2 regions of the Pontibacter sp. BAB1700 genome follow, and region 1 is predicted to be linked to the other one. Evidence: riboswitches for the same ligand, from Rfam matches in the RefSeq annotation. Region 1 holds a riboswitch; the other holds the start of a gene.
The links. A riboswitch is a leader RNA that binds a small molecule or an ion and turns the genes downstream of it on or off. The one in region 1 is predicted to bind S-adenosylmethionine.

Region 2: it holds a riboswitch for S-adenosylmethionine, as region 1 does, so the genes downstream of both, O71_RS07115 (hypothetical protein) here and O71_RS14045 (O-acetylhomoserine aminocarboxypropyltransferase/cysteine synthase family protein) in region 1, are expected to answer to the same signal.

What each region holds. Positions count from the first base shown of each region.
Region 1 covers NZ_AKIS01000116.1:14,439-21,736, reverse strand. The annotation lists gene O71_RS14045 (O-acetylhomoserine aminocarboxypropyltransferase/cysteine synthase family protein) at 1-1,276, opposite strand, end outside; SAM riboswitch class I at 1,572-1,675, opposite strand; gene O71_RS14040 (SDR family oxidoreductase) at 1,931-3,415, shown strand; gene O71_RS14035 (phosphoribosylaminoimidazolesuccinocarboxamide synthase) at 3,591-4,538, shown strand; gene O71_RS14030 (STAS domain-containing protein) at 4,594-4,971, shown strand; gene O71_RS14025 (ribonuclease Z) at 4,985-5,902, shown strand; gene O71_RS14020 (hypothetical protein) at 6,010-6,522, opposite strand; gene O71_RS14015 (hypothetical protein) at 6,553-6,900, opposite strand; gene O71_RS14010 (hypothetical protein) at 6,888-7,298, opposite strand, start outside.
Region 2 covers NZ_AKIS01000051.1:12,096-19,393, reverse strand. The annotation lists partial or broken gene O71_RS07155 (pentapeptide repeat-containing protein) at 1-323, shown strand, start outside; gene O71_RS07150 ((deoxy)nucleoside triphosphate pyrophosphohydrolase) at 407-829, shown strand; gene O71_RS07145 (hypothetical protein) at 862-1,794, shown strand; gene O71_RS22580 (YqiA/YcfP family alpha/beta fold hydrolase) at 1,728-2,312, opposite strand; gene O71_RS07135 (hypothetical protein) at 2,334-3,302, opposite strand; gene O71_RS07130 (hypothetical protein) at 3,520-4,782, shown strand; gene O71_RS07125 (hypothetical protein) at 4,867-5,496, shown strand; gene O71_RS07120 (murein L,D-transpeptidase family protein) at 5,590-6,042, shown strand; SAM-I-IV-variant riboswitch at 6,198-6,294, shown strand; gene O71_RS07115 (hypothetical protein) at 6,353-7,237, shown strand.

The sequences.
Region 1 (7,298 bases):
CTAGGTCAGCTTTGATATCGTCAAGGTGTTCTATACCTGCAGACAGACGCAGCAAGGTTGGTGTCACACCGGCACTCTGCTGCTCATGCTCCGAAAGCTGCTGGTGAGTAGTGGAGGCCGGGTGGATGATCAGCGTTTTAGCGTCTCCCACATTGGCCAAGTGACTCACCAGTTGTAGACTGTTCACGAAAGTTTCCGCTTGTTTTTTGTCGCCTTTCAGGTTAAAGGAAAGCACGCCACCAAACCCTCGTTTCAGGTATTTTTTGGCCAGGTCGTGATACTTGCTGGACGGCAGCCCCGGATAGTTCACACTCTCCACATGCTCGTGCTGCTCCAGCCATTCAGCAAGCGCCTGCGCATTCTGCACCGTGCGGTCCACACGCAGCGAGAGTGTCTCCAGCCCCTGCAGCAGCAGGAAAGAGTTGAACGGACTGAGTGCCGGACCAAAGTCACGCAGGCCCTCTACCCGCGCTCTGATCGAGAAAGCAATGTTCCCAAAAGGTCCGTCCGTACCGAACACCTCCCAAAAATTGAGACCGTGGTAGCCCTCCGATGGCTCTGAGAATTGCGGAAATTTGCCGTTGCCCCAGTTGAAGTTGCCACCATCCACGATCACGCCGCCGATGCTCGTTCCGTGACCACCGATCCACTTGGTAGCCGACTCCACCACCACGTTGGCGCCATGCTCTATGGGCCTGAACAGGTAGCCGCCCGCCCCGAAGGTATTGTCCACTACCAGCGGAATATCATGCTTCTGGGCAATAGCCGCGATGGCGTCAAAGTCAGGAATATTGAAGCGCGGATTGCCAATGGATTCGGTATAGATGGCTTTCGTGTTCTCATCGATCAGCTTTTCGTAACTCTCCGGTTCGTCGCTTTCGGCAAAGCGCACTTCGATGCCCAGTCGCTTGAAGGCTACCTTAAATTGATTGTAAGTGCCACCATAGAGAAAACTGGAGGAGACAAAATTATCGCCGGCCTGCAGGATGTTGTTGAGGGCGATGAACTGGGCCGCCTGCCCCGAGGCAACGGCCACTGCTGCCACCCCGCCCTCCAAAGCAGCAATACGCTTTTCAAACACATCGGTGGTGGGGTTCATGATGCGGGTATAGATGTTACCGAACTCCTTTAGCGCAAACAAATTGGCACCATGTTCGGCGTCTTTGAAAACATAGGAAGAAGTCTGGTAGATTGGCACGGCGCGGGAACGGGTAGTAGGATCGATCTCTTGGCCGGCGTGTAATTGAAGTGTCTCGAAATGAAGTGAATTAGACATAGTCGTTCTGTTTAAGATTTTTGAAAAAATATAGAATAGATTAGCTTGTGCTGAGACAAGAAAAGATAGAGATGCAGCAATAGCCGTGATTACAGGTATAGCCTGTAGCTAAGCGGTAAATGCAGCAGATATAAAGAGGATTAATGCACTGCTAGCAACAGCAGCAGCACATGCACATTCGGCTACAACAGGTGGTAGCAAAAGTTGAGGCATGCGAAAGAACCAGGCTTTGAGCTGCCGGGGTTGATCGTAAAAAAAGCGGTGTTGATGTTGTTCCCTTTTCCATAACGTTATCAATTTATATACATCCGGACTTCCGGAATCAGGAATTAGCACCTTGCACTGCGGCTGGTTGCTAGCGTTTCATAGAGCCTGTCTCTCCACGCTTCTTTATAAATCGATACCCACAAGGGATATCAGACTTGATGATGCAAAGCTAGAGCAGCATTTCAAATAATCCAAATTAAAATTTTAAATAATTTAAAGTTCGTCGAAAAATCAATTTTATAAACCTGCTCTCCAATGCTTTACATACTTTATAATAGCTAACCTTTATACCTGTTGGTTTAGAATCTTTGAATAAGTATAATTGCTCATACATAACATTCACCGGCTATACCTGTTGTGCAGGTATAAACTGTCTGGATAACCCGCATGAAAATACTCCTGACCGGCGCAAACGGCTACATTGGCAAACGACTTCTACCCGTACTGATTGAAGCGCAGCACGAGGTGGTCTGCCTTGTGCGTGACCTGCGCCGCTTTGAGGTGGCAGATAGTTTGAAAGGTAAGGTGCAAGTAGTTCAGGGAGATTTACTCAAACCGGAAAGTTTACAAAACCTGCCCCGTGACATAGAAGCCGCCTATTACCTCGTGCATTCCATGGGCTCCGGATCGGCTGACTTTGAGGAGGCCGAAAAAACATCTGCCGCCAACTTCGTCAGCTACCTCAATACAACAAGCGCCCGACAACTGATTTACCTCAGTGGCATTGCCAACGACGAACATTTGTCGCGCCACCTATCTTCTCGCCGGCAGGTGGAGGATGTGCTTGCGCAGGGCAAAGCTTCTCTCACAGTATTGCGGGCTGCGATCATCATCGGCTCGGGCAGCGCTTCTTTCGAGATCATCCGCGACTTGGTGGAAAAACTGCCTGTGATGGTGACACCGCGTTGGCTCAACTCCCGCTGCCAGCCCATCGCCATACGCGACGTCATCTTTTACCTGACTGCCGTGCTGGGCCGTGAGGACTGCTATGGCGAACGCTTTGAGATTGGCGGGCCCGATGTGCTTACTTACAAGCAAATGCTGCTGCAACTGGCCAAAGTACGAAACCTGAAGCGGCGCATCTATACCTTACCGGTGCTCACGCCCAAGCTCTCCTCCTACTGGCTATACTTTGTCACGAGCACAAACTACGCATTGGCCCGCAGTCTGGTGGAGAGCCTGCGCAACGATGCCGTGGTGAAAGACAGCAGCATACAACAGCTGATCCCGCACAAGTGCCTCAGTTACGAGAGTGCTCTGAATCTGGCTTTTACCAAGATGGAGCAAAACATGGTGGTCTCCAGTTGGAAGGATGCGCTGGTGAGTGGCACCATGAGCCTTAACTTCATGGATTTTGTACAAATACCAGAACACGGCGTACTCACCGACCGACAGCGCATGCGTTTCGACAGAGCGCCGGAGGAAGTGATGGACAACATCCTGCGCATCGGCGGTGAGCGTGGCTGGTACAAGACTGACTTTTTGTGGGAGATACGTGGCCTGCTCGATAAAATGGTGGGCGGCGTTGGTTTGCAGCGCGGCAGGAGGCACCCCTCAGACGTGCAGGCAGGTGATTCTATCGATTTTTGGCGTGTGTTAGCGGTCGATCGCCAGGCAAAGCGGCTTCTCCTATACGCTGAAATGAAACTGCCCGGCGAGGCTTGGCTGCAGTTCCGGATCTATCGTGAGAAGGATGGCAACTACCTTGAGCAATTGGCCGCTTTTCGTCCGGATGGCTTGGCAGGCAGGTTATACTGGTATGCGATGCTGCCATTTCATTTTGTAATTTTCAAGGGAATGGCGCACAACATTATTCATTACCGCGAGCCGTTGGCAAACAAAATCTCACCTCCTCCACCACATTCTCGATAATGTACAAACAATAGATTTCATAATATAAAACTATAGCTATACTTAAGAGTATACAGCAATGTCCAAACTCAGATGATTATCCTTTCTGCGAAGGCATTTCACATTTATACCTATACCTTATAACTCGCACCGACAAAAAATTTTAACTTTGCCTTTCTCTAACCCAACAGACCTAATGGAGGCCATAAAAGAAACCAACTTCTCCTTCGCCGGGCAAACCGGTTTTTATAGAGGCAAGGTGCGCGATGTTTATTATTTCGAGGACCGTCTGGCAGTCGTAGCCACTGACCGCATTTCGGCATTTGACGTGGTGTTGCCGCGGGCTATTCCTTATAAAGGACAGGTATTGAACCAAATAGCAAGCATAAACCTTAAAGCTACTTCAGACCTTGTGCCCAACTGGGTGCTGTCGACGCCAGACCCGAACGTAACCATCGGGTATCGTTGCGAGCCATACAAAGTAGAGATGGTGATCAGGGGGTATCTGGCGGGGCATGCCTGGCGCGAGTACAAGGCTGGCAAACGCAGTGTGTGCGGCGTAGCGCTTCCGGAAGGACTTCGTGAAAACGACAAACTGCCGGAGCCGATCATCACCCCGACCACCAAAGCCGACGAAGGGCACGACGAGGACATCTCGCGTGAAGAAATTCTGGCAAAAGGCATTGTATCTGAGCAAGAATATATTAAATTAGAAGCTTATACCCAGGCACTCTTTGCAAGGGGTACAGAGCTTGCCGCCAAGCGCGGACTGATACTGGTAGACACCAAGTACGAGTTCGGCAGCTACAACGGCGAGGTATACCTGATCGATGAGATCCACACGCCGGACTCTTCGCGCTACTTTTATCTGGAAGGGTATCAGCAGCGTCAGCAGAACGGTGAAACGCAGAAGCAACTTTCGAAGGAGTTTGTGCGACAGTGGCTGATCGAGAACGGTTTTCAGGGAAAGGAAGAACAGGCTATACCTGAAATGACCGATGAAGTGGTGAACAGTATTTCGGACCGCTACATCGAGTTGTACGAGGTATTTACGGGACAGCCTTTTCACAAAGAAAGTTACGATAATGTGCTCTCACGCATTGAGAATCACATAGTAGAAAACATTTTTAACGAGAAAAATTAGAATTATTAACGTGGATTTTGGTACATTCGCGTTTAAATCCTTTACTGGTAGATCTATGAAGTACACGATTGATAAGAAAGAAAACTACACGATTATCACGATAGACGAGAAGAAACTGGATACTTCAATCGCTCCGGATTTAAAATCTGAGTTCGTGAAATTGAATGCTGAAGGGATCACCAACCTGATTCTTGACCTCAATAACGTAAAATATACCGACTCTTCAGGACTGAGCTCTATCCTGATCGCGAACAGACTTTGCAACTCCTCTAACGGCTTGCTGATTCTGACCAGCCTGCAGGACCATGTGATGAAGCTGATCACGATCTCTAAACTGGAGTCTGTGCTAAACATCCTTCCGACGGTGGAAGAGGCCATCGACCGCGTGTTTCTGCACGAGATCGAGCAGGACCTGACCAACAAGGAAGACTAGTTAAACCAACTTTGTGGATTTCGAACTCAGAATACTCGGCAGTTCGTCGGCCACACCCTCGGCAAACCGGCACCATACCGCCCAATTGCTGACCATCGACAATCAGCTTCATCTGATTGATTGCGGAGAAGGAACCCAAATGCAGCTGATGCTTTACAAGATAAAGCATCAGCGCATTTCTAATATCTATATCAGCCACCTGCACGGCGACCACTACTTCGGTCTGGCAGGCCTCCTCTCCACCATGCATTTGCAGGGCCGCCAACAGCCACTGCACCTCTTCGGCCCTCCCGGCCTCTCCGAAATTCTCAGTCTGCAGCTCAAATACTCCGGCACTAATCTATGCTACAAACTCGTATTTCACGAGCTGGACACCAGTGTTTATCGCAAAATTTACGAAGACAAGAAGATCACGGTGCACACGCTGCCCATGGAGCACCGCATACCCTGCTGTGGCTTCCTGTTCCGCGAAAAGCCAAAGCCGCGTCCGCTGATCAAAGAGAACCTGCCCGGCTTCCTGACGCCGCCGCAACTGGTGCGCCTGAAGTGGGGCGAGGACATACGCGACGAACAGGGCAATGTGCTGGTACGCAACTCCGTGGTTACGCTGGAGCCCAAGCGCAGCCGCAGCTACGCCTACTGTGCCGACAGCAGGTATAAGCCCGACCTCCTCCCCCACTTACGTGGTGTGGACCTGCTTTACCATGAAGCCACATTTACGGACGAGTTGCGGGAGCGGGCCCATTATACCTTCCACAGCACAGCCCGGCAGGCCGCCGAAATGGCCGTTGCCGCGCAGGTACGCCACTTGCTACTAGGGCATTTTTCGGTGCGCTACAAAGACCTCACACCTATACTGGAAGAAGCAAAGGAAGTCTTCGCCAAAACGGACTTAGCTGTTGAGGGAAGCATCTTTTGTGTACGTGAATGAGGTATAGCTATACCTTGGCTAATGTGCCATCTGTGCAATTTTATCGAGCGGTAGGCTGTTAGCCATTTTCAGGATATTGTCCTCTTTTGTATTGTCGGCTTTTAAGGTTAGCAGCGTGTTTTGCAGGGGGATCTGCATTCATAGCCAGCTGGAGCCCCTTCCATACCTTCTACTTTGTTCAGCACTGCTTTATAGCCATGCACTTTCACCACTTTTTGTTTGCCGTCACCGGAGTTGCCAATAAATGGCAGAGCCAGAACAGCTTGCAACGAGTTGATCAGTGGTGAATTGTTGATAATATCTATTGTGACCTGATTGGTGGCAGGGCCATAGCTGCGATGCACAAACAGGCCCATACCTAGGCCTGCGCCACCGCCAGTCACGTCATCTTCTTTCACATTTGGATTGCGGTCCTCCATTTTTGCCGGCAGCATCTTTAGGATTTCCTTTCCGATCTCCGCATCAAGGCTGCGAAGCATCTGCTCCATGGCAAAGCGGGAACTACTGAGATCACCTGAAGTATAAGAGGTTTTGGCTTCTGCTAGGCTTTTGCTGAAATCCTGGCTAAAGGCCAGGACAGGCAGGAAGGTAAAAACGACTAGGATTGCTATATTTTTCATGTCTGGTTTCATTCTAAATTTCTATGATGCTTACTTTTCACCCAGCATTTTCTTGATGCCATCAATATCCACCGCATTGGCCGCTGTCATCATCTCCTGCTCGTTTTTGAAGTTGACGCCCTCATATACCAGCAGCGACGACTGCCCCATAGGCACGGTCAGTTTGTAACCACTGGCATCATCATACTCGATCACGGCACGGTGTCCTTTCACTCTGGTTTGCTTCCAGTTCTGCTGCTCTCCTGACGTCTGGGTATAGCCACCATTTGCCAGGTACATGTTTACAGCCGATAACATCACCGAATTGTTGGCCACCATCACCCGCAGTTCCTTCTCGCTATTGTCAGTATACTGGCGCATGATGGTCAGGCCAGCCATCCCCATCCGCTGCTGGCCACCTGCTCTACACTTTCATCCTTATTCAAACCGCTGATCGACTCCGGCAGCGACTTGAGTATCTTCTGACCGATCTGAAGCTCTACTCCCAGCATGGCCTGCTGCACGGCATAGCGGGCTTCGCCGTAAGTGCCAGCTTTGAAGGCTTTGTCGGCATCTCCCAGAAATGCGTTTACATCAGGCGGCGTTGAGATCAGGCCTTCGCCCCCTTTGTTTCTGGCCCGGCCGGAACTGGTATTGCCAGCAGTAGCGCTGCTATTGTTAGTGGAGCCGTTTCCTATACCTGTTTTGTCCTCAATTGTCTTGTCCAAAGCCTTTTCGGCAATGTTGTTGGCTTTTTGTTTTAGCTTGTTGAGCATCCCGCCCTGTGCCACGGCCTC
Region 2 (7,298 bases), on a different contig from region 1:
ATGCTAATTTTGAAGGCTGTGACCTTAGCAAAGCGAACCTTAAAGGTTCAGAAATGCGCTACACCAAAATTTTGATGTCTTCTTTTATAGAAGCAAACCTAACCGGTGCAGATCTGTCAGGTTGCTCTATGGCTTATTCTGATTTCTCCCATGCCATTATGGATGAGGTAAACTTTTCTGGAGCTGACATCAACTTGATCGAGAATGAAGATGATGAAATGGATAAAAATGAGTTTGCCTTTACCTCTATGTATGGCGCTATTATCACCTCCCCCGAAGTAAAAGCTTTTCTGATAAAAGAAGGAGCAGAGCTGCAGGTATAGGATGGTTGAACAGTTAATGTACCGCCCAGTACTTAATGCTGTAACACAGCCTGTAAGCAATACTAACTCAAAAAATAATAAGCATGATAGAAGTAGTGGCTGGGATAATTCAGCGTAGCGGTATGTACCTGATTGCCAGGAGAGCACCTGGTAAAAGCCTGGCAGGTTTTTGGGAATTCCCAGGTGGCAAACTAGAAGCTGGCGAAACCCACGAAGCCTGTCTGGTCCGCGAGTTAAAAGAGGAACTGGACCTGGAGGTAGCCGTTGGGGCATACATTGGGGAGTCTGTTTTTGGCGAGGGCGAAAACCAGGTCCGCTTAGTAGCCTACGCTGCTCACACTAAGCAGGAGCATATTACCTCTACTGATCACGACCAAGTGAGGTGGGTTGATATTTACGAATTTGGTGACTATGAATTCGCCCCCGCTGATATGCCTATTGTGAAAGCGTTGTTGGATAGGAGGATCGCGATAATGGAGAAGCTAATGAATGGGTTGTATAATTAAATGTTGATTAAAATTGATAACAAAGACATAGCATGATTAACAGTATAGAAGATTTTGTAGCCCATATAGGCAATGTTAGCAAAGGAACAAAATTAGTTAAGAAGAAAGGAAAAACGTATCACACGGTAACGGCTGATAATCAGCCCGATTATCAGCTTATTATCCGATTCGTTGAGTCAGAAAATAAACTGAACTCTGTTTGGTTTGATTTAACTGGTAGTGGTTTCAACATGCTGCAGGAAAAGGTGAGTAGCAAGCCACAATATAAGAGGGCGCTATTGGTGCTTTTATGTAAGGAAGGATCACTACAGGGAACGTACATCGTCAACACCCGAAAGCCAAATCCGAAGGTTATCACAGATACGAAGCTTCTTGACAATCAAAAGAGATTAGATATGTACTTGCCGAGAATCCCATTAGATAGGAATGGTAAGTGGAAATTTAATTTAGAAAGGTCGCCTACTGTTGGGCACTACATTACAGTATTAGGGGAGGATAAAGGCAACAAAATACCAGTTGAAAGAAATAACTTAAACTTACTTGATTCTGTATTAGATGACTTGTACAGAAAAGATTTATTAGATCATGATACTGTGGTCAGAGGACCAGAGGCAAAACGAAGTAACGAAAGTGATCGCAGTATTCAAGCCGTATTCGGGAGGTTCACTAAAGGGAACTATAAAATAGGCAAAGCTGCTCAGCATATATTTAATGCTATAGATGAGGATCCTGTGCTGTTTCAAAAAGTGTTAGCGTATGTAAATTCCGATGCCTCTAGGTTTAGGATTATGTATGGAGCTAAGATATTACGACCCGAGCAGGAAGGGAGAAAAGACCACTTAGGTAAAGACCGTTATTATGCTAGATCTTTGCCTAATCACAATTACTATTTATCCAATCACTGGATTAAAGGGCAAGATGATGAACCACTTGAAAAAATGTTGGTGGATTTAGCACTAATATAATACGCTATACCTTTGCAAGTAAGTGGGAAGACGCTACAGTCTTCCCAAAACTCCACCACCTGTTCCTCAAATACCTCCTCAGGTATACGATGCCCCAATCCATCGACTTTCACAATACGAACATCAGCGACATTCAATTTCCCAGACACAAATTCCAAATTATCATTATACAAAATCACATGATCCTGCTTACCTAAAACAATAAAGGTGTGACTACTTTTGTAAACTGGTATAGCTAAACCATTCAAATCAGGAACAGGTGATTTAGTGACGAAAGCTGGGTTGAAAAGCAGCGCGGGTTTATCATATAGCAAGGAAAGCAAATGGGCTGTGTGCCCGCCAAAGCTGGAACCGATGATGACATCGGCGGTGTTGGCAAGGTCGATCAATTTCTTAAAGTAGTCTGGCTTATCGTAGGCTATGGCAGGAGCTGCCACGTTACCGTAGCGCTCCAGTATAGCTCTTTTGGCTGTCGTGAGCGAGCCGTTATAACCGTGCAGGTATAGGATGTGCTTCATGCAGGTATAGTCAGTTTATGCCTAAACAGTTTGTGTTTCAGTTCCATCCGCCAGCTTATACAGCTCCCTGTAATCGTTGCGGTGCAGGTGGTACAGGTATAGCGACTGCGGGTAAGGAAATCGGTCCTGATGCGCTTGCAGGTAATTCAGGAATCGTGTATAGTTGCCACCCAACCACGGCGTGAGCCCCAGCTTTTCGATTCGGTGCAGGTTGCAGTAATGCAGCATCGCCTCAAAATTGGCATCCTGCGCCTCTCTGCTGTAATGCCGCGGACGGTACAGGGGCTTCGCTTTTGGTGCCATCAGCTGTAGTTGCCTTTCTTCGCTCGGCGAGCAGCGTACCATCAGGGTGTCCAGCATGTCGTAGTCGTCCCAAATGTTTTTGCGCTGCAACGTGAGCGTGCGGTTGCCCACTTTGAAAGACACTGCCTTTCCAGGCTCCTTCGTCACGCGCCACACACAAGCAGCTTCTCCATAGCGGCTGTAGTCTGAGAACACAGTTGGGTTCATGTATGCAGGGTCTGTTGCATCGAGCAATTCGGCTTGTTGCGGTAGGTTAAACATTTGATCGCGCCAGCGGCTGCGACCATAGTAGGTGGGGCAGGCTATGTGCAGGTAGGTGTCTTTGAGGATAGGTAGAATAGTGCCCATACTCCAGTTTCCGTTGATGGCGTAATAGCCACCGCCCTCGCTCAACCCCTCGTTTATACACACAAAAGCATCGAACTTTACGCCAGCAGCCTGAAATACCGCCGTAGCCTGCAGCGCCGTCATACCGACAATAATGACCTTACCGCGCACGGCAAAGGTTGAGCGGAAGTTATAGTCAACCAGCACAATGTGGTTGTAGGGAAGGGAGTAATACTCTTTGCGGACTCTGCGACCAGAGGCAAAGTACACCAGGCTTTTGCCAGTTTTGAGTCGCTCACGCAGCATGGCTGCCAATGACTTTTCGTCTAATTCGGATGTTGCATAAGGGGTTCTGCGCATATAAAGAATTGAAGTGAAAGAACGAACCAGCGTTTCTGGCTCTGCTATGCAAAATAGCTCATATACAAGCGCATAATTCTGAGTTTGCAAGCTTGTAATTGATGTGCAAATGGTTTTTTCTTATAAATAATGTGCCCCCTCCATTCAAGATCCCTGTATATACCTTAAAAATATTGTTGAAATTGAATATATTGTATAGGCATTTGAAAGCAAACTTATGAACGTACATATAATCCGAGATACTGACTTCCCTGTGGAGCAGTATGAGCAGGTAATGAAGTTGCTGCAGGCAACTCCTGGGCTTATTTCTTTTATTAGAACCAAAGATAACCTTGCCAGTGCTGCGTTAGCCTTGAGCTCTGGCGAACATGTAGGAGAAAGAATGTCTGTGAACCAAAAAGGAAAGCTGACCGCTAGGAGAGAGCATTTTCTAGGACATTCCTTTAGCTATTTCTTTAACCATTGCGATGCCTATCGGGAACGCTGGACAATACCATCAAAAGATTTTGTGATATTGCTTACACCTGAAAGTAATAGTTTACAGCACTTAGCAGCTTTTCAGGACGACGCCCTAAATGTATTTATTAAAACTAGTGAGTGGGGCGAGTACCTAGATTGCAGCGCTATCTACCCCATCACATTTACAGTTATGACGCAGGTATTGCATAAGCTTTACTGCAAAACCATGTATGCAAGGCGCAGCTTACATGACAAAGCCGAAGGTTGTATTGGGGACTATTGCAGAAACAAAGAAGAGGTTATTTTCAAGTTCCGCACAGCCGACATCTGCATGAAATGCATCAATGGCATGATAGCGGCTGGCGTTAGTCAGGAGTACTTGCTGCAGGCGTTTCCGCTGTTTGAGAAAATGCGCTACGAAATGCTCTTTAAACAAAAGTATGAATTTGTTTTGAGGCATCGCAGAATCCATATTTCACGCAGCACTGGGCGCTCGCAGGGCATTACGGTTAGTTTCCCGGATATAAACAAACACGTCAAGCTCAACCCAAAACGCGCAACGCTATACTTGTTTTTCTTAATCCACCCTAATGGCGTTGCTTTGTCAGATTTGGAGAAACCTGACTATTATGAAAAACTAAAATACCTTTACTCAAACTTATATAGCCGAACTGCCAAAAATAAACAGGCGTACGCAGGCGACGAGGAAATTGACGATGCCTTTGAAAATAAGAGGATGCTCAATGTCGACAACGTGGTAAACTCTTTCGTTTTTAAGGACGAAAAGAAAAAGGGGCCATTTACAGAACTAACCAATATCCGAAAGGAATTCAAAAAGCAGTTGGGTGACGCGGAAGCTGTCGAATACTACATTGATACCTTGCCACACACGGATACCATGCCCAGCACTAAAAAAGTGGTTAAGGGAATAAGAGTAAACGCCAAATTGGTGACGTATGATAATGATGTGAAAGATTACATTTTAGGGAAGTACTGTCCAGACGTAGATGCATTAGCCTAATGGCAGCTGCTGAAAATGCAAGCCTGTAGGCACTGAGATCATAATAATCTTCAAACGAACTTTGTGTAGTATTCACATACATTCATGACGCAGCAACAACTCCTAAATAAGCTAAACAACCTGCTTTTCCCTGCAGGGTATTTTTTGCAAATAACTGAAGATTGGCGATATGGTGAAGTACAAGCTAATATCCCTGGTTTTTCCTTATGGTCGTATTTATTTACCTATAGGAATTTAGTGCATGAAATCGAGCAGGAAATAAGCTGTTTGGAGGAAAGAATTAAATTTGGGGAGGATGCTGATAAAAAGAGTCTTCTTTCATTTTTGTATACGATAGCCGCTGCCCTGGAAACATTTCCTGAAACAGAACGGCAAACTGTTTTGCCCTACACTTTTGATCAACCCCTATTCGACTTCCTAAAGCAAAATCTGGAATCAGATAATATCAATATTATATTGCTGCCTCATGAGCGAGATGAGCGATTCAGTACGATCGAGTTTCACCTCAAACTCCCCCATCTGCGGTGTCGCGTTTTAGAGATCCAAGCCCGCTTATTTTGTACTGCAGTGTTGGAAATGGAAACATTTACGTATAGCGATAGCCCTGATTTTGAGGCAAATGGTGATAAGCCTGAATTTTCTAAGGCTTTAGAGATAATTGGTAAAAAAGTTTGGGAATATCGTAAACTTCCAGATACATCTGAATGGTATTAAGCTGCAATGGGTATAGCATCAACATACAAAAAGTGGAGGAAACTATATTTTTTACTTATTCTGGTTTTTAGTACTTACTATGTTCACCTCCTGGTGTCAGAGCGGTCTTTACCTGAAGGCATTAAAATAGACCACTTAGTGGTGCATAAGTCAGAGCGCAAGCTGGAGGCGTATAGCAAAGGTGAGCTGGTTAAAAGTTACAGCATTTCATTAGGCAAAACCCCGGTTGGGGACAAGCAGTACGAGGGGGACAACAAAACACCCGAGGGGCGCTATACGATTAACGACAAAAACCTGAACAGCGCATACTACAAAAACCTGGGGGTATCGTATCCTAATGCCGCCAACCGGCGCGAGGCCGCCCGCTTAGGCAAACCCGTTGGAGGAGATATTAAAATACACGGTTTGCCCAACAAAATGCCTTTCATTGGGCGTATGCATCGCCTCTTAGATTGGACTGCCGGCTGTATGGCTGTGACCAACGACGAGATGGAGGAACTGTACCGGGCCGTTCCGGTTGGTACCCCCATTGAGATAAAGCCTTAACTACAGAACTATATCTTCTTCAAGACGGTCCTTCCTAAGCTGTGCACGGCAAAGAGGGGAATCATTCGTGTAATTATTTGCTTAATATATATAAATTTACTATATTTGCACCATGATTCAATACCATCTGTTTAACGAAGCAGTTATCATTTCATAATAAGCATTCAGAGTGTCTTTAGGCACGGCAACCGGGTTTTAGCTCCAACGGTGCCCATTACAATGCGCGGCTTCTGCCGAAAAAAAGCTGTAAGCGTTTATCGCCCATAGCTTTTCTATTTTACTTTTTGTTTCATTTTTTAACTGAACAGCTATGAGCGCTTTAAGCACTTTAGTAAACAACTATGACCTTATTCTTGAGAATAAGCTGGAGATTATGGGGCACGCTCCCTACCGGTTTAGCCGGGTAACTTTCCCTAAGATGCGCGATGGGAGAAAGTACAGGGTAGGTGGCGACGCTACGAGCATATACGACGGTCACCTGGGTAGCTACCTGATGATATGGGAAAACTTCCAGAAGCAGTGGCCGGATAGCGACATTATTTTGCTGCGTGCCGCCGGGAGCCCGCTCAGTGGTGCTGTTTTTAGTTTTGCAGGGTACGCACGCACCCAAAAGCAATTGGTACGCGAAAAGCCTGAGGGGCTCCGTACGGGACACATGCTACGTTTCCTAAGTCGCTTTCGACAAATGTTTCCAAAAACAGCGCTGGCTGTACCTATAGAGCAGGTAGTGGAGGAGCTGAAATCGAACGGGCCATTTAATCATCGGCCGAGTTACCGCTTGCTTACGCTGCGCGAAGACTTCTACTACTTGCTGGCAACAGTTTCAGGTATACAGAGGAAGGAGCACACTCACATCACCTACAGTCTGCTGCAGGATAGTATGTATCGCCCTGTGGTGCGTGTAGGAGCTGTGCTGCAAATAGAACTTACTCACGACGAGCGCCGCCGTTCCGCATTGAGTGGCTCCGCAGTCTATGTAGCTGATCTTGTGAAAGAGGAGGTAGCTAAGCTCAATCAGCTAGCAGATAACTATGGGTTTGAGGCCTACATGCGCCCACAGATCAGTAACAGTGTCGCTGAGGTGGAGTTCGATCTGAAGCTGGCTGATTTCGACAAGGCGCTCGAGATGGAGACGATTCAACGCATTACAGCGTTTATGCACGATGTAGACCGACTCTGTAGTCGCTTCTACTAAGCTCAGGGACTTCTTAATTACAAGCTTGTAGAAAAACTAAAATCTGTTTACGTTGCTGTAT